2 regions of the Streptomyces spectabilis genome follow, and region 2 is predicted to be linked to the other one. Evidence: riboswitches for the same ligand, from Rfam matches in the RefSeq annotation. Region 2 holds a riboswitch; the other holds the start of a gene.
The links. A riboswitch is a leader RNA that binds a small molecule or an ion and turns the genes downstream of it on or off. The one in region 2 is predicted to bind cobalamin.
Positions count from the first base shown of each region.

Region 1: it holds a riboswitch for cobalamin, as region 2 does, so the genes downstream of both, CP982_RS39950 ((2Fe-2S) ferredoxin domain-containing protein) here and CP982_RS27715 (ribonucleoside-diphosphate reductase subunit alpha) in region 2, are expected to answer to the same signal.

Region 1 covers NZ_CP023690.1:9,415,012-9,430,504, forward strand. The annotation lists gene CP982_RS39930 (bifunctional cytochrome P450/NADPH--P450 reductase) at 1-2,379, shown strand, start outside; gene CP982_RS39935 (MFS transporter) at 2,566-3,789, shown strand; gene CP982_RS39940 (TetR/AcrR family transcriptional regulator) at 3,898-4,521, opposite strand; gene CP982_RS39945 (cytochrome P450 family protein) at 4,748-5,968, shown strand; cobalamin riboswitch at 6,048-6,171, shown strand; gene CP982_RS39950 ((2Fe-2S) ferredoxin domain-containing protein) at 6,234-6,641, shown strand; gene CP982_RS39955 (cobalamin-binding protein) at 6,678-7,592, opposite strand; gene CP982_RS39960 (SMP-30/gluconolactonase/LRE family protein) at 7,758-8,720, shown strand; gene CP982_RS39965 (PadR family transcriptional regulator) at 8,814-9,371, shown strand; gene CP982_RS39970 (acyl-CoA dehydrogenase family protein) at 9,470-11,194, shown strand; gene CP982_RS39975 (RNHCP domain-containing protein) at 11,248-11,676, opposite strand; gene CP982_RS39980 (RNHCP domain-containing protein) at 11,703-12,086, opposite strand; gene CP982_RS39985 (hypothetical protein) at 12,371-12,700, opposite strand; gene CP982_RS39990 (Fur family transcriptional regulator) at 12,853-13,293, opposite strand; gene CP982_RS39995 (DUF2180 family protein) at 13,562-13,771, shown strand; gene CP982_RS40000 (peptidase inhibitor family I36 protein) at 14,083-14,412, opposite strand; gene CP982_RS40005 (ATP-binding cassette domain-containing protein) at 14,797-15,493, shown strand, end outside.
Region 2 covers NZ_CP023690.1:6,283,415-6,298,907, reverse strand. The annotation lists gene CP982_RS27750 (extracellular solute-binding protein) at 96-1,370, opposite strand; gene CP982_RS27745 (GntR family transcriptional regulator) at 1,714-2,547, shown strand; gene CP982_RS27740 (carbon starvation CstA family protein) at 2,726-4,867, shown strand; gene CP982_RS27735 (YbdD/YjiX family protein) at 4,864-5,064, shown strand; gene CP982_RS27730 (DUF3311 domain-containing protein) at 5,186-5,473, shown strand; gene mctP (monocarboxylate uptake permease MctP) at 5,470-7,092, shown strand; gene CP982_RS27720 (hypothetical protein) at 7,167-7,802, shown strand; cobalamin riboswitch at 8,000-8,126, shown strand; gene CP982_RS27715 (ribonucleoside-diphosphate reductase subunit alpha) at 8,260-10,677, shown strand; gene CP982_RS27710 (ribonucleotide-diphosphate reductase subunit beta) at 10,815-11,771, shown strand; gene CP982_RS27705 (hypothetical protein) at 11,684-11,914, opposite strand; gene CP982_RS27700 (GlxA family transcriptional regulator) at 12,008-12,979, shown strand; gene CP982_RS27695 (bifunctional albaflavenone monooxygenase/terpene synthase) at 13,027-14,406, opposite strand; gene CP982_RS27690 (terpene synthase family protein) at 14,403-15,493, opposite strand, start outside.

The DNA.
Region 1 (15,493 bases), 3.1 Mb from region 2:
AGCGGCGCCCTGTCGTTCGCCCTGTACTACCTGACCAAGCACCCCGAGGTACTGGCCCGCGCACAGGCGGAGGTGGACGCGCTGTGGGGCGACGCGGACGCGCCCGCGCCCGAGTACGGCGACATCGGCAAGCTGACGTACATCCGTCAGGTGCTCAACGAGAGCCTGCGCCTTTGGCCGACCGCGCCCGCCTTCGCCGTGGAGCCGATCGAGGACACCGTCATCGGCGGCACGTACCCCGTGCGGCAGGGCGAGAGCCTGCTGGTGCTCACCCCGGCCCTGCACCGCGACCCCGCCTGGGGCGAGAACGTCGAGCTGTTCGACCCCGAGCGGTTCACGGCCGAGCGCGAGGCCGCGCGCCCGGTCCACCTCTTCAAGCCCTTCGGCAGCGGCGAGCGCGCCTGCATCGGACGGCAGTTCGCGCTGCACGAGGCCACGCTGCTCCTCGGCCTGCTCGTCCACCGCTACCGCCTGCTCGACCACACCGACTACCGGCTGACGATCAAGCAGTCGCTCACCATCAAGCCCGACGCGTTCACCCTGAAGCTCGCCCGGCGCACCAGCGGTGAGCGACGCCTGCCCGCCGCCGCGAGCGCGGCGCCCGTGAGCGCGGACCGACCCGCCGCCCGCCGGGCGGCCGCGACCGCGCTCACCCTGCTGCACGGCTCCAACCTGGGCACCTGCGCGGGACTCGCCCACGACCTGGCGGCCGACGGCGACGACCACGGGTTCACCACCGCGGTCGCGCCCCTCAACGACCTGGCCGGCAGGCTCAGCCCCGCCGACGGCCCCGTCGTGATCGTCGCCGCCTCCTACAACGGCCGGCCCACCGACGACGCCGCCGAGTTCGTCACCTGGCTTGAAGGCCTGGAGCCCGGCGCCCTCGACGGCCTCCAGTACGCCGTCCTCGGCGTCGGCGACCGCAACTGGGCCGCCACCTACCAGCACGTGCCGACCCTCATCGAGCGGTGGCTCACCGCCGCCGGCGCCACCCCGCTCCTGGAGCGCGGCGCCGCGGACGCCTCCGGTGACTTCGCGGGCGCCGTGGACCGCTGGACCGCGGAGCTGTGGACGGCGCTGCTCGACCGCTACGGCACCGCCGACGACGAGGCGACGCGCCCCGAGCCCGGCCCCGAGGAGCAGCCGGGCCTGTACGAGCTGGAGGACGCCACCGCGTGCGTCACCGGTGAACTCGCCGCCCGGCACGGCGTACAGCCCATGGAGGTGCTCGACGCCTACGAACTCGTCGACATGGAGCACGAGCTGGGCCGCTCCAAGCGCTTTCTGAAGCTGCGGCTGCCCGAAGGCGTCACCTACCGCACCGGCGACCACCTGGCCGTCCTGCCGCGCAACCCCGAGACCCTCGTCCGGCGGGTCGCGGACCGCTTCGGCCTCGACCTGGAGCGCACCGTGCGGCTGAGCGCCCGCCGCCGCAGCCGCAACACCCTTCCCGTCGACCGGCCGTTGACCCTGCGCCACCTGCTCACCGACTTCGTGGAACTCCAGACCGCAGCCACACCCGAGCAGATCGCCGTCCTCGCCGAGCACACCGCCTGCCCGCCCGAGCGCCGCCCCCTGGCCGAACTCGCCGCGGCGGACGCCGACGCCTTCCACGAGCAGGTCACCGCGCCGGGGCTCAGCGTCCTCGACCTGCTGGAGCGCTTCCGCGCCTGCGAGCTGCCGTTCGCCCGCTTCCTGGAACTCCTTCCGGTGCTGCGCCCGCGCCACTACTCCATCTCGTCCTCCGCGCAGGCCGCGCCCGGCGAGATCGACCTGATGGTGTCGCTGCTCGCCGCGCCCCACCGGGCGGGCGAGGGCACGTTCCACGGCATCGCCTCGCACTACGTGCAGGGCGTGCGGGCCGGGGACACCCTCCGGGCCAGGGTGCTGCCGTGCGGCGAGTCCTTCCGCCTTCCCGACGACGACACGGTGCCGGTCATCCTGGTCAGCGCGGGCACCGGCCTCGCGCCGTTCCGCGGAGCCGTCCTCGACCGGCTGCACACCGGGTCCACCGGCACGCTCCTGTGCTACTTCGGCTGCGACCACCCGGAGGTCGACTACCTGCACCGCGAGGAGTTCGAGCGGGCCCAGACGGCCGGAGCGGTCAGCATGCGGCCCGTCTTCTCCCAGGCCCCCGAGGGCGGCGCCCGCTACGTCCAGGACCGCATCGCCCGGGAGAGCGACGAGGTGTGGGACGTGCTGCGGGCGGGCGGCCGGGTCCACGTCTGCGGCGACGGCCGCCGGATGGCCCCCGCGGTGCGGGAGGCGTTCATGGCCGTCCACCGCGAGCACACCGGCGCGGACGACGAGCAGGCGGCCGGCTGGCTGGACGCCCTCGTCGAGTCCGGCCGCTACGTCGAGGACGTCTGGACCGGCTGAAGCGGGCGGCAGCCGCACCCGGCTCCCCGCTCGCCCCACCCGGTGGCCACGGGCGCCCGAAGCGCCCGTGGCCACCGGAGCCCCGAGCACTCCTTCCGCACCTCCCACCGAGAGGACTCCGATGCCGTTCGCACACCCGACCACGCGCCGATGCGCCGTGGCCGACCGCACCCCGAGGGCCCACCGGTGACCGCGCGCAGGACGGCGGTCCTGACCCTCGGCGTCGCCGTGGCGCTCATCGCCGGCGCGACCCTGGGCAACGGCGGCGCGAACCTCATGCCGCTGTTCATCGACGACTTCTCCGCACGGTTCGGGCTCGGGGACTCCGGTGCCGGACTCGTCGGCGCGGCCCAGCTCATGGCCACCGCGGTCGTCACCCTGCGGCTCGCGGGCCGGGCCGCGCGGCCCGGCCGGGTACGCATGACCCGCACCGGCCTCGCCGTCGCCGGAGCGGGTTTCGTCGGGGCGACCGCGGCGAGCGACCTGCCGACCCTGATCCTGGCGAACCTCGTCATCGGCGCCGGACTCGGCGCGGTCTACGCGGCCGCCACGGCCGCGATCGCCGCGACCGACGACGCCGACAAGGCCTCCGCGGTCACCATCGCGGGCACGGTGGTCGTGACCGCCCTGCTGATCATGGCGGTGCCCGCGGCCAACCACAGCCTGGGGGAGGGGACCGGCTTCCTGGTCATGGCGCTGTGGTGTCTGCTCGCCTGGCCCCTGGTACGCGGGCTCCCCGACGGCCCGGCGACGGCGACGCCCACGGCGCCCGGGACCGGGGCCGGGGCCACGCCCGAGGCCGAAGGCCCGACCACGACGGCGACCCCCTCCTGGGTCCTGCTGGGCGCGATCGCGCTGTTGTGGGCCGTCACCCAGGGCGCCTGGGCGTACGCCTCGGTCTTCGGGCGCGAACACGCCGGCATGTCGGCATCGGCCGTGTCGGTGGTCCTCGCCGTGTCCGGTGTCGTGGCCCTCGTCGGCGCCGCACTCGGCCCCGTTGCCGCCCGCCGCTTCGGCCGTACGCGGTCCCTGGCCGGCTTCATCGTGGCGCAGGCCCTCTCGATGGCGGTCCTGGTGCTCACGCGCGACCCGGTGCTCTTCGTCGTCGCGGCGGTCCTCTGGCAGGCCTGCCAGCTGGCCGTCCTGGTACAGACCCTCGCGGCGGCCGCCCTCCTCGACCCGAGCGGGCGCCTGGTGGCCTCCCTCAGCGGAGCGAGCGCGCTGGGCACCGGCATCGGTCCGCTGGCCGTCGGCGCCGTCCTCGACACGGCGGGCGCCGGAGTGCTCGGCGTCCTCCTGGCTCTCGGCACCCTCGTCGCCTCGGTGCCGCCGCTGAGGATGACGGTCGCCAGCGCGACGGCCGACCGGGCCCGGCGTCCCGAGCCCGCCCGAGCGGCCCCGACCCGCTGAGCGCCCGTCACACCGCGGGCGCCGTTCGGCCCCACTGCCCCGGGCCCACCACGCGAAGCGGCCACCTCCCCCGACTCCGAGCAGGGGAGGTGGCCGCTTCGCGCGCTGTCAGGCGCCGGCCGCCCGCGGCAGGCCGAGGGTGCCGCCCGCCAGCGCCGCCGCCCCCGCGGCCAGGGCCCGCACGACGTGCCGTTCGGCCTCCTCGTCCGGCAGGGCCAGACGCTGCAGGATGAGCCCGTCGAAACCGGCGAGCAGGAAGCGAGCGATGGTGTCGGGGGACGCGGCGAGCCGCTGGCCGGTGCGCTCGGCCGCCTCCGTCACCAACTGCGCCGCCACGTCGTGCGCTTGGCGGAAGTGACTCTCCAGAGCCTCGTGCAACGCCGGTGTCCGCAGGGCGTACATGGTCAGTTCGGTGAGCAACTGATGGCTGGCGGGCTGCTCGCCCACGGTGCGCCACAGCGCCCCGGTGAGCGCGGCGAGCGTTTCCTCGAAACCGGCGTCCGCAGGCGCGGACTCCCGGACCTGTGCCAGCAGGTCCTGGCTGAGCTGCTCCATGACGGCGCGGTACAGGTCTTCCTTGGTGCCGAAGGTGTAGTGCACCGTCGCCTGGGCGACACCGAGCTCGGCGGCGATGGCGCGGGTGCTTCCGGCGGCGACACCCTCCCTGGCCATGAGGGCGATGGCCGCTTTGATCAGCTGGGGGCGGCGCTCGGCCGCAGTCACATGAGCCATGCGTACATAGTAGCGACATAGTCAGCCGAAAAAGTCGACTGAACAACTCGGCGGAGCGACTCGAGGGACAACTCGACCGAACAACCCGGCTGGAACGTGCGTGCGACTCGCCGGACAGGTGCCGCGCGCACTCTTCTCCGGGCGCGCGCGCAACCGTACGATCCAGTCGCCGTCCCGCGCACGCGCTCCACGATCGACCCCGTCGTCGACCAGCCAGAGGTGACCCGTGGACACCCAGACCCCCCTCTTCCGCCTCGACGCGAGCGCCGGTGACATCCACGGCGAGAACGAGAAGCTCCGCGCGCTGGGCCCCGCCGTGCGGGTGCGGCTGCCCGGCGGGGTGCCCGCCTGGGTGATCACCCGCCACGACCTGCTCCGAGAACTCCTGGCGGACCCCCGTACGGCCAAGGACCCGGCGCACTGGTCCGCGTGGCGCGCGGGAGAGGTGCCGGAGGGGTGGCCGCTGATCAGCGTGGTCACCAACCGCGGCATGACCACCGCCGACGGCGAAGAGCACCGCCGCCTGCGGGACCTGGTCACCCAGGCCTTCACCGCGCGGCGCGTCGCCGCGATGCGGCCCCGCGTCGAGGCGATCACGCTGCGGCTTCTCGACGCCCTCGCGGAGCGCGGCGGCGACGCCGTGGACCTGCGCCGGCACTTCGCCTATCCGCTGCCCATGGCCGTGATCGGGGACCTCCTCGGCGTGCCGGAGGAGCGCTTCGACGAGTTCCGGACCCTCTCCGCCAGCCTGACCAGCAGCGTCACCACGCCCGACGAGACCATCGCCACCCAACGACGGCTGCACGCGCTCCTCGGCGACCTCGTCGCCGAACGGCGGGCGCGGCCGGGGGAGGACCTGACCAGCCGGCTGATCGCCGTGCGCGACGACGGCGACCGGCTCTCGGAGCCGGAGCTGATCGGCACCCTGATCCTGGTTCTCGTCGCGGGCCACGGCACCACCCTCAACCTGATCACCAACGCGACCGCCGCCCTGCTCACCCACCCCGAACAGCGCGCCGCCGTCACGACCGGACGACGGCCGTGGGACGCCGTGGTGGAGGAGACCCTGCGGTGGGACTCGCCCGTCGCGCACTTCCCGCTGCGCTACGCCCTCGACGACATCCCCGTCGGCACCGTGGTGATCCCGCGCGGCGAGGCCATCCTCGCCTCGTACGCGGCCGCGGGCCGCGACCCCGGCCGATTCGGCGCCGACGCCGCCGAGTTCGACATCGCGCGCCCCCGGCCGAAACACCTGTCCTTCGGGCACGGCCCGCACTACTGCCTCGGCGCCGCCCTGGCGCGCCTTGAGGCGGGCATCGCCCTGCCCGCTCTGTTCCGGCGGTTCCCGCACCTGGAACTCGCCGTACCGCGCGCCGATTTGGTGCCGCTGCCGTCCTTCGTCAGCAACAGCGTCCAGGCCCTGCCGGTCACCCTGTACGGCGGATAGCGCGGCCCCGGAGCCGGGCCCCCGGGTACCACCGGACGGCCGGATGGAATGATGACGGGCGACAAGGCGACGGCGGTCCGAGGAAGCCGGTGTGAATCCGGCGCGGTCCCGCCACTGTGATCGGCGAGCCTGTCCCGACTGGCCACTGCCCCGCGAGGGGTGGGAAGGCCGGGACGGGCATCGACCCGAGAGCCAGGAGACTCACGCGGTCGCCTCCTCCACGGAACACCGGGGCGGATCTCCCCGGAGAGAGGCAGGACGCGGCATGCCCGCAAGACCGGTCGGCAAGTCAGCAGGGGCCGCGCGGAGTTCCGGGGCGGCCGCCGCCCCGGCGCCCTGCCGGGTCGTCGTGTGCCGGGACTGCTGCTGCGGCAGCCCGAAGGTGACAGGCGTCGACCACGCCGCGCAGACCGCGCGCCTGCGGGCCGAGGCGCCCGTGCGCGTCTCGGCCTGCCTGGACGTGTGCGACCAGGCCAACGTCATCGTGGTCCAGCCCTCCGCCGAGGGCCGTGCGGCCGGTGCCCGACCGGTGTGGCTCGGCCTGGTCAACGACGCGGACGCGACCGAGGACATCGTCGCCTGGGTCCGCGCCGGAGGCCCGGGCGTCGCCCCGCGACCGGAGATCCTCGACCTGTACGCCTTCACCCCGCCGCGCCGCCGCGCCGTGTCCTGAACGGCCGCGCCGGGCCGGGGCGTCGGGGCCTCGCCGTCAGCGGAACGGGCGCGCCTCCGCCGGGGTCACCGCCGTCCCGGCCCGCACCCCGTGCAGGACGTGGGCCAGCACCTCGGCCCCGCGCACGACGCGCGGGCCGGGGCGGTTGAAGTACGCGGGCCCGTCCAGGACCCAGACGCGCCCGGCCCGGACGGCGGGCAGCTCGGACCAGCCGGGCAGCCGGGTGAGCAGGTCCGTCTCGCGCAGCGTCCGCTCGGGCGGAAAGCCGCACGGCAGGACGAGCAGCACCTCCGGCCGGGCCGCGCGCACCGCGTCCCAGGTCATGGGTGCGGTGTGCTCGCCGGGCGCGGCAAGGAGCGGTTCGCCCCCGGCGGCGGCGATCTGTTCGGGCACCCAGTGCCCGGCGGGCCACAGCGGATCCAGCCACTCGATCGCGACCACCCGGGGCCGTTGACGTCCGGCGGTCCGCTCGCGCACCCGCTCCAGACGGGCCCGCAGCTCGGCCCGGCGCAGCTCGGCGGACTCCCGCACCCCGAGCACGGTGCCGACCGTGACCAGGCAGTCCAGTACGTCGTCCAGGGTGCGCGGCTCCAGGCTCAGGACCCGGGTGCCCGCGTCCAGGAGCCGCACGGTGCGGCTGACCCTCTCGTACGACACCGCGCAGACGTCGCACAGGTCCTGCGTGAGGACCACATCGGGCCGCAGGGCCGCGAGCACCTCGGTGTCGAGGGTGTACAGCGAGGACCCGGAGTGGGCGGAACCGCCCACCGCGTCGGAGATCTCACGGCTGCTCAAGGTCTCCTGATCCAGGTCGGCACCGGTCACCACGGGCACGGACGCCACCGCGCGCGGCGGCCAGTCGCACTCGTGGGTGCGCCCGACGAGCCGGTCCGCCAGGCCCAGTTCGGCGACGATGTCGGTGGCGGCGGGGAGCAGGGAGACGATGCGCATGTGCCGACCCTAAGGCCCTGGTCCTCGCCCCGGTCCCGCCCCGGCCCCGGTCGCGGCCCCGACCCCCGCCGGTGTGTCCGAGCAGACGCCCCCTGGCTGTGGTGCTCGCGGCCCCCGGCCCCGATACTTCGCCGGGCAGACCGACCCGACGACGGAGGGGAACCGATGACGTTGAAGGTGAGCAGGGCGCCGCGCGGAGTCTTACGGGGGCCGGGCCGCGGCATCGTGTCGCTGGCTCTGCTGGCCGCGGCCGCGGGTGTGCTCGCACCCGCCCCCGCGTCCGCGGCACCGGCCTGTGCCGCCACGGGACCGGGAGCGCCGGCGCAGGTGGCGCGCATCCCCGACTGGGTCGAGTCGATCGTCGTCGACCGGCACGGCCGGATGTTCGCCACCGCGTACTTCACCGGCCGCGTCTACCGGATCGACGCGCCGGGCCGCACCCCCGTACCCCTCACCGGAAACGTGGGCGCCAACGGCGGGATCGTCGTGCGGGACGACGGCCGCCTCCTCGTCGGCACCGGCAACGACGTCCTGCACTCGCTCACCGGCGACGCGCTGCCCACGTCGAAGCTCCTCCTCGTGGACCCGGACACCGGCGAGGTCACGACGTACGCCGCCGGGCTCGGCGGCATCGACGGCGTCGCGCTCGCGGCCGACGGCACCGTGTACACCACGACCCTGGGCGGGCGGAACATCGGCCGCGTCACGCCGGACGGCGAGGTCGACCCGGCCTGGGCCAGGGTGCCCCAGTCCAACGGGATCGCCGTGTCCCCGGACGGGGAGCAGGTCTACGTCATCCAGACCACGGTCGCCCCCGGCCTCTACCGGATCCCGGCCGACGACCCGGCACACCCGCGGCGCTGGGTCTCGGTGGCACCGTCCGACGTCCTCGCGCTCCCCGACGGGCTCACCCTCGACAGCAAGGGGCGGCCACTGATCACCACCCACGCGGCGGGCCAGATCTGGCGCGTCGAGGACGGGCGCCTGTGCGCCGTGGCCTCGGGCCTCCACCTCTCCACCCAGGTCGCCTACGGCCACGGCGACCGCGGCTTCTCCGCGGGCAGGCTCTACCGGGCGGGCGTCGACGGGAAGATCTACGAAGTGCCCGCGGGTGCCGACCCCTCGTAGACGGCCGAAGCCGCCGTGCCGGTCCGGGTGAGCCGTGTCTCACCTGGACGGCACCGCTTGTCTATGCAACGAGTTGCATAGAAGGATTCGGGCATGGCGCTTGAGCACGCGATCCTCGTCTCCCTGCTGGAGCAGCCGGGCTCCGGTTACGAGCTGGCCCGGCGGTTCGACCGGTCCATCGGCTACTTCTGGACCGCCACGCACCAGCAGATCTACCGCGTCCTCAAGCGCATGGAGAGCGACGCCTGGATCGAGGCCCGCGAGGTGGCGCAGCAGGACCGCCCCGACAAGAAGGAGTACTCCGTCGCGGCCCTCGGCCGCGCCGCGCTCTCCGGGTGGCTGCACGAGCCGATCGAACCCGAGAGCGTCCGGCACGAGCTCGCCGTGAAGATCCGTGGCGCGGCCTTCGACGACCCGGCCGCGCTGATCCGCGAGGTGCGGCGCTACCGCCAGGCGCACGCCGAGCGGCTCGCGCACTACCTCGCGGGGGAGCGGCGCGACTTCACCGGACCCGAGGCCCCCGCTCCCCTCGACGACCGCCAGGAGCTCCAGCACGTCGTGCTGCGCGGCGGCATCGCGTACGAGCAGATGACGCTCGCCTGGCTCGACGACGTGATCGACACCCTCGAACGGCTCGGCGCCCGGCGCTGACGTATCCACAGCTCTCCCGCACCTCCAGCTTTCCCCACCCCCTTCCCTTCCACGACGTCCGGGACCTCCCCGACCCCGAGCCGGAAAGGCGACTGGCCATGGCCGACGCGCTGCTGTTCAACCCCCGCACCTACGACCCGACCCACTTCGACCCCGAGACCCGCAGGCTGCTGCGCGCGACCGTGGACTGGTTCGAGGCGCGGGGCAAGCGCAGGCTGATCGAGGACTACCGCTCCCGCGCCTGGCTCGCGGACTTCCTGGAGTTCTCCGCCAAGGAGGGCCTGTTCGCGACCTTCCTCACCCCGGCGTCCGCCGCCGGGGAGGGCGAGGGCGACAAGCGCTGGGACACCGCCCGGATCGCCGCCCTCAACGAGATCTTCGGCTTCTACGGGCTCGACTACTGGTACGCGTGGCAGGTCACCATCCTCGGCCTCGGCCCGGTCTGGCAGAGCGACAACGCCGCCGCCCGCGCCCGCGCCGCCGAACTCCTCGCGCAGGGCGAGGTGTTCGCCTTCGGCCTGTCCGAGAAGACCCACGGCGCCGACATCTACTCCACCGACATGCTCCTGGAGCCGGACGGCGACGGCGGCTTCCGGGCCAGCGGCTCCAAGTACTACATCGGCAACGGCAACGCCGCGGGCCTCGTCTCCGTCTTCGGCCGCCGCACCGACGTCGAGGGCCCCGACGGCTACGTCTTCTTCGCTGCGGACAGCCGCCACGAGGCGTACCACCTGGTGAAGAACGTCGTGGACTCCTCCAAGTACGTCAGCGAGTTCCGGCTCGAGAACTACCCGGTCCGTGCCGAGGACATCCTGCACACCGGCCGCGCGGCCTTCGACGCCGCCCTCAACACCGTCAACGTGGGCAAGTTCAACCTCTGCACCGGCGCGATCGGCATCTGCGAGCACGCGATGTACGAGGCCGTCACCCACGCCCAGAACCGCATCCTCTACGGCCGTCCCGTCACCGCGTTCCCGCACGTGCGCCGCGAGCTGACCGACGCCTACGTCCGCCTCGTCGGCATGAAGCTGTTCAGTGACCGCGCCGTGGACTACTTCCGCTCGGCCGGGCCCGACGACCGCCGCTACCTCCTCTTCAACCCGATGACGAAGATGAAGGTGACCACGGAGGGCGAGAAGGTCATCGACCTGATGTGGGACGTCATCGCGGCCAAGGGCTTCGAGAAGGACACCTACTTCGCCCAGGCCGCCACCGAGATCCGGGGCCTGCCGAAGCTGGAGGGCACGGTCCACGTCAACCTGGCCCTGATCCTGAAGTTCATGGGCAACCACCTGCTGAACCCGGCCGAGTACGCGCCCGTGCCGACCCGTCTGGACGCGGCCGACGACGCCTTCCTCTTCCAGCAGGGACCGGCCCGGGGCCTCGGCTCCATCCGCTTCCACGACTGGCGCACCGCCTACGACGCGTACGCCGACGTGCCGAACGTCGCCCGCTTCCGCGAACAGGCCGACGCCCTCTGCGAGTTCGTCACCACGGCAGCCCCGGACGAGGAGCAGAGCCGCGACCTCGATCTGCTCCTCGCCGTCGGCCAGCTGTTCGCGCTCGTCGTGCACGGCCAGCTGATCCTGGAGCAGGCGCGCCTGACCGGCCTGGAGCAGGACGTGCTCGACGAGCTCTTCGCCGTCCTCGTACGGGACTTCTCTGCGTACGCCGTCGAGCTGCACGGCAAGGACTCCGCCACCGCCGCGCAGCAGGGCTGGGCCCTCGGCGCAGTCCGGCGCCCGGTCGTCGACGAGGCTCGCTTGGCGCGCGTCTGGGCCCGTGTCGAGGCGCTGTCCGGGACGTACGAGATGGCGCCGTAGCCCCGGAGCCGCGCAGGTACGGGGCCGCCGTGTCGCCACGGCGGCCCCGGTTGTCACAGGGTGAGCAGTGTGCGCCGGGCGACCCCGGTGTCCTGGAGCGGCTTGAGGGCCAGGCGCACCAGAGCCAGCGCGTTGTCGTCGCCCGCGACGCGGTTGGCGCTGAGCTCGCCGCACGTCAGGCACTCGTGGATGAGCATCCACTCGCCGTCCGGGCGCGCGGTCATGGTCAGCGCCTCCATGCGGCCGCGGCAGGGCGAGGCCCGGTCACCGGGGACGCGGTGGTCGACGTGCAGGCTGGCCAGGCAGTGCGGGCAGTGGTTGCGGTGCCCGGTGCCCGGCGCGTCCAGGGACACGTCGAGCCGGCAGCCGACGCACCGGAAGTCGTGCGCGCGGTGGCCGCCCCGAGCATGCAGGACGTCCTTGTGCCGCTGCGGGCGGAGGCGCGCCGACGACGGCTCGCGGGAGTGGTTGCGTCGCGGCATGGTGGTCTCCTTCCCTTCGGTCCGGGTCACAGGGAGCCGAACGCTTCGAGCGGGAAGGGCGGTTGGGCGAGCGGCCGGACCGCCATGCGCATCAGGATGAGCTGGTTGTCGTCCGTGCGGACGGGGCTCGAGGTGAGTTCGTCGCAGCGCACGCAGCGGTGGATGACCCGCCAGTCGCCGGTCCGCAGGACGGCGATGGCTATCGGTGACATCCGCCCGTGGCACGGGCTCGGGCCGCCCTCGACGTGGTCGGTGACGTGCTGCGAGTGCAGGCACGACGGGCAGTGGTCGCGCGGCACGCCGTCGGCGGTGGTGGCGGACACGGTGAGGCCGCACCATGCGCAGGCGAAGGTGGTGAGCTTGAGGGTGTTGTGGGCGTCGCTCTGACGAGCGCCGGTGTGGTGGGACACCCGGGATACTCCTTGCTGAGGAATGGGAAACGACAGCAAGAGCAGGCCGAGCGGCCTCGGCGGAACGAGCGCACCGGAATTCCGGCGTCCGGCCGCCGCGCGGACGCGGGGGCGCGAGAAACGGACGCTCAGACGGTGCGGCGAGGCGCGCTCGGCGCGACCCGGGGCATCAAGACACCTCTCTCAGGGGCACACGGCCCGGTCGGTGATCAGCGGTGTGAACGCCAGGTTAGCCACGGCGTCGTGGCGTGCGCCAACGATTAAAGCGCTGGTGCGGGCGCGGGTCAGATGGGGTCGATGATGATGTCTTCGACGGCGAAGACGCACTTGGACTCGGTCTTGGACTCCTTGGTGCCGCCGTCGACGTTGTTCTGCCACGTGCCGTAGTACGTGAAGCCCGCCTTGCACTTGACCTTGGCCCGCCAGGTGACGTTCATGGTGCCGGTGCAGCTCAGCGACCCGTTCTTGTTCAAGTCCGTCGCGGCGGTGCAGTCCAGGGTGCCGTAGCGGAACGTCTCGCCGGGTTTGACGGCCGACGCGGTGGGTGCCATGAGCACCGTGGCCGCGACGAGCGCGGTGCCGAGGGTGGTGAGCCTGCGGATCGAGAGTTTCATGCCGTTTCCTCCCTGTTCGGACAGCATCTAGAGCGTGCTGCCGGGAGACTCCCGAGCAATAGGGGGCGGCGCCGGGACGGGCCGGGAAACGTTCCCGGTTCGGACGGGAAGGGCGGCGGCGAAGTGACGGCCGCTCGGCGTGGGGTCCCGCCTCAGCCGCGTGCCGGTCGGCAGCTCGCGCACACGCCCCACCAGATGATCTCCGCCTCGTCGACCGCAAAGCCGCGGTCGTTCTCGGGCGTCAGGCACGGGGCGTGGCCGACGGTGCAGTCGACGTCCTCGATGCGGCCGCAGGACCGGCAGACCAGATGGTGGTGGTTGTCCCCGACGCGCAGTTCGTAGCGGGTGGGGGAGCCCGCCGGTTCGATGCAGCGGATCAACCGCGCCCGTGCCAGGTCGTCGAGGACGTTGTACAGGCCCTGCCGGGACAGGCTCCCGGCGGCGGGCGAGGCCTCGGCGGCGACGCCGATGCGGCTCTCCAACTCGGCCGCCGTGGAGTGCGGATGGCCGTCCAGGGCGCTGAGCACGGCGCGACGCTGTGCCGTGCTGCGCAGCCCCTTGGCCCTGAGCAGTCCGGCCGCTCGCTGCTCCATGACGATGCACCCCCAGTTCCGTCCCGGAAGTCTAACGGGATCACGCCCGGCACCCTGAGCGCGATCCGATCCTAGAATTGACTCTGTCCAAACTGGCGGGCTACTGTCTCGTACGGCGACGGACCGCCGACCGCCCGAGCCGATCGGCGCGCGACCGCCGCCGTACGCGACCCCACCCCTCTTCCGCCGCGCCGCCCCACCGGTTCCGGGGACAGCTGTGCCCCGAACCGGGGAGGCCGCCGGCGTGCGACCCCGACGGAGACCCCCCATGAAGTGCTACGACTGCGACCTCGACGGCAGGGGCGCCACCACGGGCATCGGCATCTGCAGCCGCTGCAACCTGGTCGTCTGCGCCGACCACGGGCACGTCACGCCGACCGTCCTCCATCGGCCCGGCGGCCTGGGCAAGGCGACGCGGGACCGGCCGGGCCGCCGCGTCGTCTGCCGCACGTGCCACGCGGCGGAGGTCTCCGCCTGAGCCGGGCCGATCCACCGTCACCTCCCTGACCGGCCGGGCCGTTCGCCCCGTCACCCCCGAGGAGGTGCGTCGTGCACCCTCCCGCCGAGCCCGGAGCCACCACGTCCTCCGGCCCCGACGCTTTAGCCGGACCCGGTGCCGTCCGCTCGCGTACGCCCCGGCCGTACTCCTGATCGGCCTGACCATGCGGCCCGTCATCGCGGCCGTACCGCTGCCCCCGACGGGCGCGGCGGGCACGTGCTGCCCCGCTGAGCATGTGAACGGGCCCGCACCCCGGAAGAGGGGTGCGGGCCCGCGCCGACGTGGTGGGTTCAGCAGCTCATGGCCCAGGTGTGGGAGTCGCCGTTGTCATTGGCCGCGCCGTTGTAGTGGACCTCCTGGCCCGGCGTCAGGCAGATGGTCATGTGACCGCCCTGGTGGGCCCGCGAGTACACCTTGACGTGGTCCTTGACGCCGGGGCCTGAGATGCCGTGGTTGGCCCAGGAGGAGTCCTCGTCCGCGATCCAGCTCTCCCACCAGCCGTCGTCACCGGACCAGTTGGCGCGCTGGCCGTCGTAGTTGGCGTGCTCCCAGGTGCAGAAGTGGCCGCTGGGGCAGTCGGCGGCACCGGCGGGCGCGGCGGCGACCAGGCCGCCCGTCATCAGCAGGGCGGCCGCCGCCACGGTGGCGAGGAGGCCGCGCTTGGCGGGGTTCTTGGAGGCGGAGGAGACGGGCTTCGTGCTCATGTGCGGGAGGGGCCTTTCTGTTCGTTTCTCTTGAACCACATAGGTGGGGGCGCCGCTGCTGCTGGGCGGGCACGGCCAGACTGCCCTCGGCGCGATGACGGCATTCGGGCATTCACCCGAACGACGGATCAATGGGAGAGAAGAAGCCTTTCTTCGCAAGTGCGGCGCGCGGAAGGCGAATGCGGGGCGTGACGCCTTGGTGAACGCCCCCGGCCGGGAGGCGTGCCGATATCCCCCTCGCCCTCACTGGGTACGGTGTACGCTGTTCCCTCAGGTCGAACCAAAGTGCGAGGAGCGCTCGTGAACGTCACCCCCGCCGACAGCCACTCCGTGATCCAGGTCCGCGGTGCGCGGGAGAACAACTTGCAGGACGTATCGCTCGACCTGCCGAAACGCCGGTTGACCGTCTTCACGGGAGTCTCGGGATCGGGGAAGTCCTCCCTGGTCTTCGGCACGATCGCCGCCGAGTCGCAGCGGCTCATCAACGAGACGTACGCCGCGTTCATCCAGTCCTTCATGCCGAACGTCGGCCGCCCCGACGTCGACGAGCTGCGCAACCTCAGCGCGGCGATCGTCGTCGACCAGGAGCGCATGGGCGCCAACTCGCGCTCCACGGTGGGCACCGCGACGGACGCGTACACGATGCTGCGCATCATCTTCAGCCGCCTCGGTCGGCCGGGCATCGGTACCGCGGGAGCCTTCAGCTTCAACGTGCCCGAGGGGATGTGCCCCGACTGCGAGGGCGCCGGCGAGGTCGCGACCGTCGACGTCGACCAGCTGGTGGACCGAGACCTCTCGCTGAAGGAGGGGGCCATAGTCGTCCCCTACTACGCGGTGGACTCCTGGAGCTGGCAGATCATGGTCAACTCCGGCTTCCACGACCCCGACAAGAAGCTGCGGGACTTCACCGCGCGGGAGTGGGACGACCTGCTGCACAAGGGCCCCGTCAAGGTGAAGGTGGGCTCCAACGGCTTCACCTACGAGGGCCTCGTCTCCA
Region 2 (15,493 bases):
CTCTCATCGGCACGTCACACAGGAATGCGCCGGGGGCGGCGAGGCGGGGGTCGCGGGCACGACCCTGTGGTCACCGCCCCCGGCGGGGCGCTTCCTTACTGCTTCTGCGACAGGCGCTTGTTGAACTCGCCCTCGACCTTCTTGGCGGCGTCGGCGGGCGAATCGCCGTTCATGACCGCGGTCAGATAGCTCTTGATCGGGTTGGGCTCGTTCTCGACGGCGCCCCACTCCGGGATCAGCGGGGTGATGCCGCCGCCGGCGGTGGCCGGGGCCATGGCCTCGGCGGCCACGTTGCCCTTGAGGTTGGACTCCAGGGCCTTCTTGTTCGGGATCACGCCGCCTTCCTTGGCGAGCTGGCCCTCGAACTTGTCGGACATCGCGATCTTCAGGAACTCCTTGGCGAGCTCCTGCTTCTCGCTGGTGGCGGCGACGGCGAGGTTGGAGCCGCCGAGGAAGACGCCCTCGGGCTTGGCGGCCGTGGCGCCCGGGATCGTGAAGTAGCCGATGTCCTTCTCGATCTTCTTGTTGGCCTTGATGGCCGTGGCGGCCTCCCAGCTCATGCCCACGAACGCGCCGGTCTTGCCCTTGGCGAAGACCTCGGCCTGCTGCGGGGTGGCCTCGTCCTTGTTCTTCGGCGCCTTCGACAGGGCCTGGAACTTCTTGTACGTCTCCACGGCCTTGACCACCTTCGGGTCGTCGAGGTTGGAGACGTACTTGTCGCCGTCCTTCTTGACCAGCTCGCCGCCCTCGCCGATGACGAGGCCCACGAAGTGGTACCAGTTCTGGCCCGGCATGTAGATCGGCTCCGCGTCGGTCTTCTCGCCGATCTTCTTCAGGTCGGCGTAGAACTCGTCACGGGTCTTGGGCGTCTTCTTGATGCCCGCGTCGGCCCAGATCTTCTTGTTGTAGAGCACGACGCGGTTCAGCACGAACCACGGGGCGGCGTACTGCTTGCCGTCGACGATCGTGGACTTGTTGACGGACTCGGTCCAGTCGGCGCCGATCGACTCCTTGAGGTCGCTCAGGTCGGCGAGACCGCCGGACTTGGCGTAGGCGGCCGTCTGGGTGTTGCCGATCTCGAAGACGTCCGGCGGGTTCTCCTCGGAGAGGGCGGCGGTCAGCTTCTGCTGGATGCCGTTCCAGTCCTGGACCTCGAGCTTCAGCTTCGCGCCGGTCTTCTTCTCGAAGGCGGCCGTGACGTCCTTGGTCCACTGGTCCGGCGTCGAACCGTCCATGGCCCAGAGCGTCAGCGTCTCGCCCTTGAAGCCGTCCGCCCCGGACTTCTTGTCGTCCTTGTCGTCGCCGCCACACGCCGCGACCGAGACCAACATGCCCGCGACACCGATCGCCGCTATGAGCTTGCGCTTCACGTCATCCTCCTTTGGATGCCACCCAGCCAACCCCCCACCCGCAGCGACCAAGAGGACCGAAAGACTGCCCGTGGGACTGGACCTGGTCTTTAATGGTGTAGACCAGTACGGGGGAGCTTGGCCTAGACCTTTTGGGGTGTCAAGGGTGTATAAGAAGGGCTGTCGGCTCCGTTATCGGACCGACACCTGAGCGGCACGGCTCTCCCCCGACGGCTTCGCTCGAACAGGGGTGACCCCCCTGGGCCGGACCGTGCCACGATGTGAGCCGCGACAGACGGAGGAGCCGGTGACGGCAGCAGCACAGGAGCCGGTCAGAGCAGCACAGGAACGGGGAAGGCGGAGCATGGGCACAGAGGCGGGCAGCACCCGGGCCGGGGTGGGCACCTCGGCGACGGCAGCCGCGAGCGCGGCCGCCCCCGCCCTCGCGGCAGGCGACGGCTCCGGCCCCGCCAAGTCCGTGCGCCCGGCCCGCGTGCCCAAGTACTACCGCCTGAAGCGGCACTTGCTGGACATGACCGAGACCCTGCCGCCGGGCACCCCGGTGCCGCCCGAGCGCACCCTCGCCGCCGAGTTCGACACCTCGCGCACCACGGTGCGCCAGGCCCTTCAGGAACTGGTCGTCGAGGGCCGCCTGGAGCGCATCCAGGGCAAGGGCACGTTCGTGGCCAAGCCGAAGGTGTCGCAGGCGCTCCAACTCACCTCGTACACCGAGGACATGAAGGCCCAGGGCCTGGAGCCGACCTCCCAGCTCCTGGACATCGGGTACATCACCGCCGACGACACCCTGGCCGGTCTCCTGGACATCGCCGCCGGGGGGCGCGTCCTGCGCATCGAGCGGCTGCGGCTCGCCAGCGGCGAGCCGATGGCCATCGAGACCACGCATCTGTCCGCCAAGCGCTTCCCCGCGCTCAGACGCTCGCTCGTGAAGTACACGTCCCTGTACACGGCCCTCGCCGAGGTCTACGACGTGCACCTCGCCGAGGCCGAGGAGACCATCGAGACCTCCCTCGCGACCCCGCGCGAGGCGGGCCTGCTCGGCACCGACGTCGGCCTGCCGATGCTGATGCTGTCGCGGCACTCCGTGGACGGGAGCGGGCAGCCGGTGGAGTGGGTGCGCTCGGTCTACCGGGGCGACCGGTACAAGTTCGTGGCCCGGCTCAAGCGGCCGCAGGACTGAGGCCGCGCCGACGCCCCGGCGCCGACGCCGACGCGCCCCGGGGCGACGCCGCGGGAGTGATGCCGCGCCCCGGGCCCCCGGCCCCGCCGCGTTTCACCCTGCCCGCCCCGTAGCGCGGATCACTTTCCTGCCCTACCGTCCTCCCGTCACCGCAGACACGCGACCGGGAGGACGGCCCGTGCGCACAGCCACCCCCAAGACCATCGCCCTCTGGAGCCTCGTCGCGCTGGTCGGCGCCGCGGGCTGGACCGTGCTCGCGCTCTCCCGGGACGAGGAGGTGTCCGCCGCCTGGATGGTGGCCGCCGCCCTCGGCTCGTACGCCATCGCCTACCGCTTCTACGCGAAGTTCATCGCGCACAAGGTCCTGCGCGTCGACAAGCGCCGGGCCACCCCCGCCGAGCGGCTCGACAACGGCATCGACTACCACCCGACCGACCGGCGCGTGCTGCTCGGGCACCACTTCGCGGCGATCGCGGGCGCGGGTCCGCTGGTCGGTCCCGTGCTCGCCGCCCAGATGGGGTATCTGCCGGGCACCATCTGGATCATCGCAGGGGTGATCTTCGCGGGGGCCGTGCAGGACATGGTGGTCCTGTTCTTCTCGACCCGCCGCGACGGCAAGTCGCTCGGCCAGATGGCGCGGGACGAGATCGGCCCGTTCGGCGGGGCCGCGGCCCTGCTCGCCACCTTCGCGATCATGATCATCCTGCTCGGCGTGCTCGCGCTCGTGATCGTGAACGCCCTCGCCGAGTCGCCCTGGGGCACCTTCTCCATCGCGATGACGATCCCGATCGCCCTGTTCATGGGCTTCTATCTGCGCGTCCTGCGCCCCGGCCGGGTCAGCGAGGTCTCGCTCATCGGCATCGGCCTGCTGCTGATCGCCCTGGTCGCGGGCCGCTGGGTGGCGGAGTCCTCGTGGGCGGAGGCCTTCACACTCGCCCCCTCGACGCTGGTCGTCTGGCTGGTGGCGTACGGCTTCATCGCCTCGATCCTGCCGGTGTGGATGCTGCTCGCGCCGCGCGACTACCTGTCCACGTTCATGAAGATCGGCACGATCGTGCTGCTCGCGCTCGGCGTGCTCGTCACCCTGCCGACGCTCAAGATGGACCCGGTCACCGACTTCGCCTCGCGCGGCGACGGGCCGGTCTTCGCGGGCTCGCTCTTCCCGTTCGTGTTCATCACGATCGCTTGCGGCGCGCTCTCCGGCTTCCACGCCCTGATCTCCTCCGGTACGACGCCGAAGATGATCCAGAAGGAGACCCAGGTCCGGATGATCGGCTACGGCTCCATGCTGATGGAGTCGTCCGTGGCGGTGATGGCCCTGGTCGCGGCGAGCATCATCGACCCGGGCCTGTACTTCGCGATGAACGCGCCGGCGGGCGTCGTCGGCGACACCGTCCAGGAGGCGTCGCGGGCGGTCGCGAACTTCGGGTACACCATCTCCCCCGAGGACCTGGCGCGGGCCGCCGAGGACGTCGAGGAGAGCTCGCTGCTCTCGCGCACGGGCGGCGCCCCCACCCTCGCGATCGGCGTCTCGGAGATCTTCTCCAAGGTCACGGGGGACTCGCTGCGGGCGTTCTGGTACCACTTCGCGATCATGTTTGAGGCGCTGTTCATCCTCACCGCGCTCGACGCGGGCACGCGCGTGGGCCGGTTCATGCTCCAGGACATGCTGGGCAACGTCTACAAGCCCTTCAGGAACGTGAGTTGGAAGCCGGGCCTGGTCCTGACCAGCGCCGCCGTGACCGGCATGTGGGGCTACTTCCTCTGGGTCGGCGTGCACGAGCCGCTCGGCGGCATCAACCAGCTCTTCCCGATCTTCGGCATCGCCAACCAGCTCCTCGCCGCCGTCGCCCTCGCCGTGTGCACCACGCTCCTGGTGAAGTCCGGACGGCTCAAGTGGGCCTGGATCACCGGGATCCCGCTGGCCTGGGACGCGACGGTGACGCTCACGGCGAGCTGGCAGAAGGTGTTCTCCAGCGACCCGCGCGTGGGCTTCTTCAAGCAGCGCTCGATCTACCAGGACGCCATCGACGACGGCAAGGTCCTGCCGCCCGCCAAGACCATGGACGACATGCACACCGTGGTCACCAACTCCACCGTGGACGGCGTGCTTTCGGCGGCCCTCGCGATCCTCGTCGTGATCGTCCTCGTGGACGCGGCCCGCGTGTGCGTCCGGCACGTCCGCGACCCGCTGTCCTCGCGCCTGAGCGAGACGCCGTTCGTGGAGTCGAAGACCGTCGCGCCCGCCGGGCTCGTCGCCACCGAGGAGGAGAAGGCGGAGCTCGCGGCCCACGAGCGCGCGAAGGCGGGCTCGTCGTGACCGGGCCGCTGCGCCGCGCGCTGCGCGCCGTCCGTTGGTACGTACGGGAGTTGACGGACGAGTCCGCGTACGAGCGGTACGTGGCGCACGTCCGCAGGGAGCATCCGGCCGCGGCCGTGCCGACCCGGCGGGCGTTCGAGCGTATGCGGACGGACCGCCAGGAGTCGGACCCGCGGCAGGGGTTCCGCTGCTGCTGAGAGGCCCTTTCGGCCGCTCTGTGGCTCGTCCGTTATACGGACAGGGGTTCCGTAGGCCGAGACCGTCGCTTAGATTTCCCGCACGTTAAACACGGGATAAGTGAGCGAACGGAGCCGCGGTATGCCAGATGCGCCTGAAGTGCCGGTTGCGCCTGAAGTGAGACAGCCGGTGGTCACACCGGTCCGTGTGGTCATAGCCGTCTGTCTCGTGGCGCCCTTCGTGGCCATGCTCTGGGTGAGCTCCTACGCGAAGGCCGATCCGGCCTTCATCGGCATCCCGTTCTTCTACTGGTACCAGATGCTGTGGGTGCTGATCTCGACCGTGCTCACGATGATCGCCTACCAGCTGTGGCAGCGTGAGCAGCGCGCCCGCAAGGCCGCCCGCGGCCAGAGAGGTGCGCGGTCATGAACGACGGCGTGAACGGCGTCGCGCTCGCCGTCTTCATCTTCTTCTTCCTCGCGGTGACGGTCATGGGCTTCCTGGCCTCCCGCTGGCGTCGGGCCGAGAACGAGCAGAGCCTCGACGAATGGGGCCTCGGCGGCCGGTCGTTCGGCACCTGGGTGACCTGGTTCCTGCTCGGCGGCGACCTCTACACGGCGTACACCTTCGTGGCCGTGCCCGCGGCGATCTACGCGGCAGGCGCCGCCGGGTTCTTCGCGGTGCCGTACACCATCCTCGTCTATCCGCTGATCTTCACCTTCCTGCCGCGCCTGTGGTCGGTGTCGCACAAGCACGGGTACGTGACGACGTCGGACTTCGTCCGCGGGCGCTTCGGCTCCAAGGGGCTCTCGCTCGCGGTGGCCGTCACCGGCATCCTCGCCACGATGCCGTACATCGCGCTCCAACTCGTCGGCATCCAGGCCGTCCTCGACGTGATGGGCGTCGGCGGCGGCGAGGACACCAACTGGTTCATCAAGGACCTGCCGCTGCTCATCGCCTTCGGCGTGCTCGCCGCGTACACCTACTCCTCGGGCCTCAGGGCCCCGGCCCTGATCGCGTTCGTGAAGGACACCCTGATCTACATCGTGATCGCGGTGGCCATCATCTACATCCCCATCAAGCTGGGCGGGTTCGACGAGATCTTCCGGGCGGCGAACGAGAAGTTCTCGGCGACGAACGAGGCGACCGGCAAGCCCGTGGGCGCGCTCGTGCCCGGCGACGCGGGCACCTGGACGTACGCGACCCTGGCCCTCGGCTCGGCGCTCGCCCTGTTCATGTACCCCCACTCGATCACCGCGACGCTGTCCTCGCGCAGCCGCGACGTGATCCGCCGCAACACCACCATCCTGCCGCTGTACTCGCTGATGCTGGGCCTGCTCGCGCTGCTGGGCTTCATGGCGATCGCGGCCGGGGTGAAGGTCGAGAACGGGCAGCTGGCGATCCCGCAGCTGTTCGAGGACATGTTCCCCGACTGGTTCACGGGCGTCGCGTTCGCGGCGATCGGCATCGGCGCGCTCGTCCCTGCGGCCATCATGTCGATCGCGGCCGCGAATCTCTTCACCCGCAACATCTACAAGGACTTCCTGAAGCCCGACGCGACGCCCGAGCAGGAGACCAAGGTCTCCAAGCTGGTCTCGCTCCTGGTGAAGGTGGGCGCCCTCGCCTTCGTGCTCACCATGGACAAGACGGTCGCGATCAACTTCCAGCTCCTGGGCGGCATCTGGATCCTGCAGACCATGCCCGCGCTCGTGGGCGGCCTGTTCACGCGGTGGTTCCACCGGTGGGCGCTCCTGGCCGGCTGGGCGGTCGGCATGGTCTACGGGACGGTGGCCGCGTACGGCGTGGCCTCGCCGACGCAGAAGCACTTCGGCGGCTCCTCCAAGGAGATCCCCGGCATCGGCGAGATCGGCTACATCGGCCTGACGGCGTTCGTCCTGAACGTGGTCGTGACCGTCGTCCTCACCTTCGTCCTGAAGGCGCTCAAGGCTCCCGAGGGCATCGACGAGACATCGCCCGAGGACTACACGGCGGACGCCGGGGACAAGGGCGTGGCCACCGAACTGCCCAAGGTGGGCGCGGGCCACTGAACCGGGGCGGCACGGACTGACAGGGCCGGGGCCGGGACACGGACGGCGGCGGGCGCATGCGAAAGGATGTACGCATGAGACGTTCCCACCGCCTCCTCCCGGCCCTGCTCCTCGTCCCGCTCGCCCTCACCGGCTGCGGCTCGGACAGCCTCGCCGGCACGGCGCCGCCGGACCGCTCCGAACTGGAGGAGCGCGCCACGGCGGCGCAGACGGTCGTGGAGCACGTGTACGTGACGGAGGCCGACGGCTTCGAACTCGCCCGGCAGTCGGTGGGCGTGATCGGTGAGGACGGCTTCCAGTCCACGTACGTGAAGGACGAGGGCGGCGCGCAGCTCACGCTCTCCGTCGACCGGGGCACCGTCACCGACGGGAACTGCCGCACGGTCCCGCCCGCCGCCAAGAGCTGCGAGAAGGACGGCAAGGGCTGGTACCGCGTCACGGGCTCCCGGCACGAGTACGTCCGCTCGGAGAACGGGCTGCGGATCCAGCTCGCCGCCGACCGCGGCGCGGTGGACCGCGCCGCGCTGCGCGCCGCCGCCGAGACCGCCCACCGCGCCGACGACCGCGAACTGGACGCCACCCTGCCCGAGCAGGCCGACCCCGAGGTCCTGCCCCCGGACGGCGGCGGGACGGGCCTCCCGGCGGACCGCGGCGACCTGCCCCCGAACGGGGACGGCGCTCCCCAGGACCCACCGGGCACGAGCGGCTGACCTGCCCCACCGCCCCGCCCGACAGGCCGCCGGGGGCGCGGCGTCCGCGCCCCCCGCCGGGACTGCGAACCCGCCCCCGGTCTGGGGCTTCTCTCCTGCGAGTTGACGCTCCGACAGGCACACGAGCGACCACACCCCGTGAGGGAACGGTCACCTCCGACACAACATCTAGGGGTGCCACCGAAACCCAGCACAAGATGTATGCTCGTCCTCGCTGTCGCCGCAGGGGAATCCGGTGCAAGTCCGGAACTGTCCCGCAACGGTGTACGTGTGCGCATTTGCGTACCCGCAAGTCCGAGGACCTGCCGACAGCACGCCCGTGCCGCCCGGTCCGGGCGCAGACGTCCGGGCCTCGTGGAATGGGCTGGTGGACGCGGCGTACGTACCGCTGCCCGCGGTCGCGCCCGTGTGCCCTCAGCCGCCTCGATGCCCAGAGCCGAGCGAGGGAGAGCACCACGTGACCATCGCGCCCGCCGAGCCCGCGTCAGCGCAGGCCGAAGCCGGTCAGCAGCCCGCCGAGCAGTCCACGCGGACTGACGCCCCGGGCACCGCGCTGCTGCGCACCCTGACCGACCTCACCGCCGACCTCCCCGACGCCGACCCCGGACGCGTCGCCGCGGCCGCCCTGCGCGGGCGCTCGGCGAAGGCCGACGAGGCCGAGCTGCGGGAGCTCGCCACCGAGGCGGCCGCCGGGCTCATCTCCGAGGACCCCGCGTACTCCCGGCTCGCCGCCCGGCTGCTGACCATCGGCATCCGCGAGGAGGCCGCCTCGCAGGGCGTCACGTCGTTCTCCGAGTCCGTCGCGGTCGGCCACCGCGAGGGCCTGATCGCCGACCGCACCGCCGCGTTCACGGCCCTGCACGGCGCCCGTCTCGACGGGCTCGTGGAGGCCGCGCTCGCCGACGGCGCCGACCGCCGCTTCGGCTACTTCGGCCTGCGCACGCTGCACAGCCGCTATCTGCTGCGCCACCCGATCACCCGCAAGGTCATCGAGACGCCGCAGCACTTCATGCTGCGCGTGGCCGCCGGTCTCGCCGAGGACGACTCCGCGCGCGCCCTGGACGAGGTCGCCTCCCTGTACGGCCTGATGAGCCGTCTGGACTACCTGCCGTCCTCGCCGACGCTCTTCAACTCCGGCACCCGGCACCCGCAGATGTCGAGCTGCTACCTGCTCGACTCGCCGCTCGACGAGCTGGACTCGATCTACGACCGCTACCACCAGGTGGCGCGCCTGTCGAAGCACGCCGGCGGCATCGGCCTGTCGTACTCCCGCATCCGCTCGCGCGGTTCGCTGATCCGCGGCACGAACGGCCACTCCAACGGCATCGTGCCGTTCCTGAAGACGCTCGACGCCTCCGTCGCCGCCGTGAACCAGGGCGGCCGCCGCAAGGGCGCCGCCGCGGTCTACCTGGAGACCTGGCACTCCGACATCGAGGAGTTCCTGGAGCTGCGGGACAACACCGGCGAGGACGCCCGGCGCACCCACAACCTGAACCTCGCGCACTGGATCCCGGACGAGTTCATGCGCCGGGTCGCCGCCGACCAGGAGTGGTCGCTGTTCTCGCCCGCCGACACGCCCGAGCTCGTCGACCTGTGGGGCGAGGAGTTCGACGCCGCGTACCGCGCGGCCGAGGCCAAGGGCCTGGCCCGCAAGACCATGCCGGCCCGTGACCTGTACGGCCGCATGATGCGCACCCTCGCGCAGACCGGCAACGGCTGGATGACCTTCAAGGACACCTCCAACCGCACCGCCAACCAGACCGCCGAGCCCGGCCACACCGTGCACTCCTCCAACCTGTGCACGGAGATCCTGGAGGTCACGGACGACGGCGAGACGGCCGTGTGCAACCTCGGCTCGGTGAACCTCGGGGCCTTCGTGGCCGACGGGGACATCGACTGGGAGCGCCTGGACGCCACCGTCCGCACCGCCGTGACGTTCCTCGACCGCGTCGTGGACATCAACTTCTACCCGACCGAGCAGGCCGGGAACTCCAACGCCAAGTGGCGCCCCGTGGGCCTGGGCGCCATGGGTCTGCAGGACGTCTTCTTCCAGCTGCGGCTGCCCTTCGACTCCCCCGAGGCGAAGGCGCTGTCCACGAGGATCGCCGAGCGGATCATGCTCGCCGCCTACGAGGCCTCCGCGGACCTCGCCGAGCGCCACGGCCCGCTGCCCGCCTGGGAGAAGACCCGCACGGCGCGCGGCGTCCTGCACCCCGACCACTACGAGCACACCGCGGCGGAGCGCGCCTGGCCCGAGCGCTGGGACGCGCTGCGGGAGCGCATCGGCAAGGTCGGCATGCGCAACTCGCTGCTCCTGGCCATCGCCCCGACCGCCACCATCGCCTCCATCGCGGGCGTCTACGAGTGCATCGAGCCGCAGGTCTCCAACCTCTTCAAGCGCGAGACGCTGTCCGGCGAGTTCCTCCAGGTCAACTCCTACCTGGTGCAGGACCTCAAGAAGCTCGGCGTGTGGGACGCGCAGACCCGCGAGGCCCTTCGCGAGTCCAACGGCTCGGTGCAGGGCTTCACCTGGGTGCCCGCGGAGGTGCGGAACCTGTACCGCACGGCCTGGGAGATCCCGCAGCGGGGCCTGATCGACATGGCCGCCGCGCGCACGCCGTACCTCGACCAGTCGCAGTCCCTGAACCTGTTCCTGGAGACGCCGACCATCGGCAAGCTCTCCTCGATGTACGCCTACGCCTGGCAGCAGGGCCTCAAGACCACGTACTACCTGCGCTCGCGCCCCGCGACGCGCATCGCCCGCGCCGCCGGGGGCTCCGCCGCCGCGGCCGCCCCCGTCCCCCAGCAGGTGAGCGACCCCGAGGCGATCGCCTGCTCCCTGGAAAACCCCGAGTCCTGCGAGGCCTGCCAGTAATGCCCACCCGTCACCCGACCACCGCCCCTGATGGACAGCGCTCCGCGCCGGAACGCTCTTCGTCGGAACTGCACACCACCACGACGACGGGCGAGAAGAACCTGCTCGACCCGGGCTTCGAGCTGACGCTCCGCCCGATGCGCTACCCGGACTTCTACGAGCGCTACCGGGACGCGATCAAGAACACCTGGACCGTGGAGGAGGTCGACCTCCACTCGGACGTGGCCGACCTCGCCAAGATGACGGCCGAGGAGCAGCACCTCATCGGCCGCCTGGTCGCGTTCTTCGCCACCGGCGACTCGATCGTGGCGAACAACCTGGTGCTCACGCTCTACAAGCACATCAACTCCCCCGAGGCACGGCTCTACCTGAGCCGTCAGCTCTTCGAGGAGGCCGTGCACGTCCAGTTCTACTTGACGCTGCTCGACACCTACCTGCCCGACCCGGAGGACCGCGCCGCCGCCTTCGCGGCCGTGGAGAACATCCCCTCCATCCGGGAGAAGGCCGAGTTCTGCTTCAAGTGGATGGACTCGGTGGAGAAGCTGGACCGCCTGGAGTCCAAGGCCGACCGCCGCCGCTTCCTGCTGAACCTGATCTGCTTCGCGGCGTGCATCGAGGGCCTGTTCTTCTACGGTGCCTTCGCCTACGTCTACTGGTTCCGCAGCCGCGGTCTGCTGCACGGCCTCGCGACCGGCACCAACTGGGTGTTCCGCGACGAGACGATGCACATGTCCTTCGCCTTCGAGGTCGTGGACACCGTCCGCAAGGAGGAGCCGGAGCTGTTCGACGAGGCGCTCCAGGAGCAGGTCACGGACATGCTGAAGGGAGCGGTCGAGGCCGAGCTGCAGTTCGCCCGCGACCTGTGCGGCGACGGCCTGCCCGGCATGAACACCGACTCGATGCGCGAGTACCTCCAGTGCGTCGCCGACCAGCGCCTGGCGCGCCTCGGCTTCGCGCCGGTGTACGGCTCCGAGAACCCGTTCTCGTTCATGGAGCTGCAGGGCGTTCAGGAGCTGACCAACTTCTTCGAGCGGCGCCCGTCCGCGTACCAGGTCGCCGTGGAGGGCTCGGTCTCCTTCGACGACGAGTTCTGATCCTGCGGCCCGGGCCCGCGCTCGGCCCCTCGCAGCTGCCGGTCGATCCGGCGGTCGTGGGCGTGGCCGATCAGTGACGGCAGGGCCATGAGCAGGAAGACCCCGAGGACGGCCAGCGTGTCGAGTGCGTCATGTGCGTTCATGACGACCACTCTCGCGCCGGCCGTCCTTCGGCGTGAGTGGCAGGACTGTCGCCCACCCTCGATTTCCTGCCAGCGACGCGGCACACTGTCCCCATGTTGAGGAACGTGGCCGCCGTCGCGCTCGACGGCGTGCACCCCTTCGAACTCGGCGTCGTGTCCGAGGTGTTCGGCCTCGACCGCAGCGACGAGGGCCTGCCGGTGTACGACTTCGCGCTCGTCTCGGCCGAGGGCCCCACGCTCTCCACGCACGCCGGCTTCACCATCTCCACGCCGTACGGCCTCGACCGCCTTGAGGAGGCCGACCTCATCACCGTGCCCGCGGGCGACTCCTATGTGACGCGGGACTTCCCGCCCGCGCTGCTCGACGCCCTGCGCCGCGCCACCGACCGCGGCACCCGGGTGCTCAGCGTCTGCACCGGCGCCTTCGTGCTCGCGGCGGCCGGGCTCCTGGACGGGCGGCGCTGCGCGGTGCACTGGCGGCACGCCGACGAGCTGACGCGCCGCTGTCCGCGCGCCGTCGTCGAGCCGGACGTGCTGTACGTCGACGAGGACCCGGTGATCACCTCCGCGGGCACCGCGGCGGGCATCGACGCCGCCCTGCACCTGGTCCGCAGGGAGAACGGCGCGGAGGTCGCCAACGCCATCGCCCGCCGGATGATCGTGCCGCCGCACCGCGACGGCGGCCAGGCCCAGTACATCGAGCGTCCGCTGCCGCGCGCCCGCTGCGACACCGTCGGCGGCGTCCTGGCGTGGATGGAGCGCCACCTCGACCGGGAGCTGACCGTCGACCTGCTCGCGGCCCGCGCCCATATGTCGCCGCGCACCTTCGCCCGCCGCTTCAAGGAGGAGACCGGCACCACGCCGTACCGCTGGCTGCTGCGCCAACGCCTGCTCCGCGCCCAGGAGTTGCTGGAGGTCACGGACCAGACCGTGGACGCGGTCGCCTGGCGCTCCGGCTTCGCGAACGCGGCCGCGCTGCGCCATCAGTTCGTCCGCGTGCTCGGCACGACGCCGAACGCCTACCGGCGCACGTTCCGCGGCCCCGGGGCCGAGTCCGCGGCCTGACGCGCGCGCCCGCACCGGCCCCTCAGGGCGGTGCGGGCGCGCGGGCGTCAGCGGGCCGTGGCGCGCAGCACCAGATCCCGCGGGTGCAGCGTGATGCCGACCTTCGTGCGCGTGTCGGTCCCCGCCACCGGGGCCAGCCGCCAGCGGGGGACGATCGTGGCCAGGATGATGGTGAGTTCCGCCAGGCTGAAGTGGTCGCCCGGGCACTTACGGTTGCCCACGCTGAAGGGCATCATGGCGAACTCCGGTACGCTCGCCGCGCGTTCCGGATTCCATCGGTCCGGGTCGAACTCCAGATGCCGCTCGAAGGAACGCGGATCGCGCTGCATCGCGTACACGCTGTACACGATGTCCGCGTCGGCCGGAATGCGATAGCCGCCGAGCGTGGTCTCGGCCACGGACCGCCGCGTGAAAATCCAGGCGGCCGGTCGTATACGCATCGCCTCCGTGACGACATTGCGCGTGTGCCGCAGCTCGCCGAGATCGGCGAAGGCGACCGGACGGCCTCCCGTCACGGAATTTACCTCTTCAACCAACCGCCTTTCGTGGTCGGGGTGTTCGGTGAGCAGATGGAAGGCCCATGCCAGTGTCGAGGCGACATTCTCGGCACCCGCCACGACGAGCGAGACGACGTGGTCATGGATCTCCTGGTCCGTCAGCGGCTGCCCCGATTCGTCGCGGGCGGCGAGCAATACGGCCAGCAAGTCCTCTTCCGTGCCGTTTCCGCACCGGCGGCGTTCGGCGATGATCTCGTCGACGAGCGCGTGCAGATCGGCGAGCGCGCGCTCGAAGCGCCGGTTGGCGGGCGTCGGTACGCGGTACAGCGGCCCGACGGAAAGCACCATGCGGCGGTACAGGCCCTCGAAGACGGTGTGCAGCGAGTCGCTGATGCGGTCCGCCTTCTCGCCGATCGAGTCGACCTCCAGGAGGGAGCGGGAGACGACGCGCACGGCGGTGCGGAACATCTCCGCGCTCACGTCCACCGTTTCGCCGTCACTCCAGCGGGCCGCCGTCGCCTGGGCCTCCTGTGCCATCACGCGCGCGTAGTCGGCGATGCGCTCGGGCCGGAACGCGGGCTGCATCATGCGCCGCTGGCGCCGGTGCAGCGGACCGTTGCTGGTCGCCACGCCCTTGCCGAGCAGCACCTCCAGGGTGTCCCACAGCGGCCCTCCGACGACGTACTCGGGGCTCTTGAGCAGAGCGCCGACGAGCTGCGGGGCGCACACCGCGTACGCCGTTTTGGGCCCTAGTCGGATCCGGACGAGGTCCCCGTGGTCACGCAGATCGGCCAGGAAGCCGAGCGGGTCGCGCACCAGGTTCCAGGCGTGGCCGAGAAGTGGCGCTCCACCGGAGACCAGCGGCGGCGTATTCAGCCGCTGGGAACCGGCCGGTGCGGGTATGGCGGACGCTGCGGATTCGACGGTCATTCCTGGCCTCCTGCCAGTTCGGGCCCTGCCAATTCGCATTCCGGGAACTCGGGTCCCGGTGCGTCGGACACATACGGGGGCAGCGATCGGTCGTCCCAGCTTTCGACGCGGTATCTGCCGGATTCGTGATGGAACCAGTAGACGGAACTGAACCAGTTCCGCATATTGAAGACGCAGGATTGCAGTGCGGCGCTCGCCTTCCGGCCCGCCGCGCTGCCGTCGATCAATTCATCCGCCAAACTGAGGACTTCCGGTTCCACCGCGAGAAAATCACGTACACAGTCACTGACGCGCCGGTGCACTTCTGCCACCGCCTGCTGCAGGGAGAGACCTTCGTGGTGGATGAGGGAAATTCCGAGGTTGTGTACCTCGTCGCCCGCCAATTCCTTCGGCAGTGAGCAGAGGTCGTTGTACCAGGCGGAGAAATCCTGCGTGGCGAGTGCCGCCGCGCGATAGGCGGGGTGTTTCCGCACCGCGTCCGGCAGCTCCTGGCGCGCGGTGGGTTCGAGCAGGTCGATCCAGATCCAGTGCGCGAAGGTGAGCCGGCGCAGCTCGATGTACGCCTCGACGCTCGGCACGGTCCCGGTGCGGCGGTTGCCGAACTCGTGGTCGTAGGCGTCGATCACCGGGTGGAAGTGCCGGGCGAAGCGCCCGTTCCACCGCGGTCCGAGGTGCGCGTACAGCCTCAGGACGCAGTCTGCGAAGCCCGCGACCAGGGGGTCCTCGTGGTGCAGGTGCGCGCGCGGGTCCTGAAGTGTCTCGTGTAGCCCGGCGCACAGGCGCCGCCAGCCCGTGGTCCTGCCGTGCACCGCGTCCCGGTCGTGCCGGTCGTCCCAGCCGAAGAACCAGGAGCTGAGGTCGGCGATGGCGGCGAGCAGCTCGTCGGGGGCACCGATGTAGTACCCAGCCACCAGGTCGGTGTAGCACAGGCTATCGGCATATGCCGCGACCTTGTCCGGGGGCATGAGGCGCTTTTCCAGGAGCCACGCCCTGGACTTCTCCTGAAGCTTTGGCCAATACGGATGCAGATGCCGGGGAAACTCCGACTCCACCACCGGAAGGGCCAGTGCGGGCGGCACCGATACCG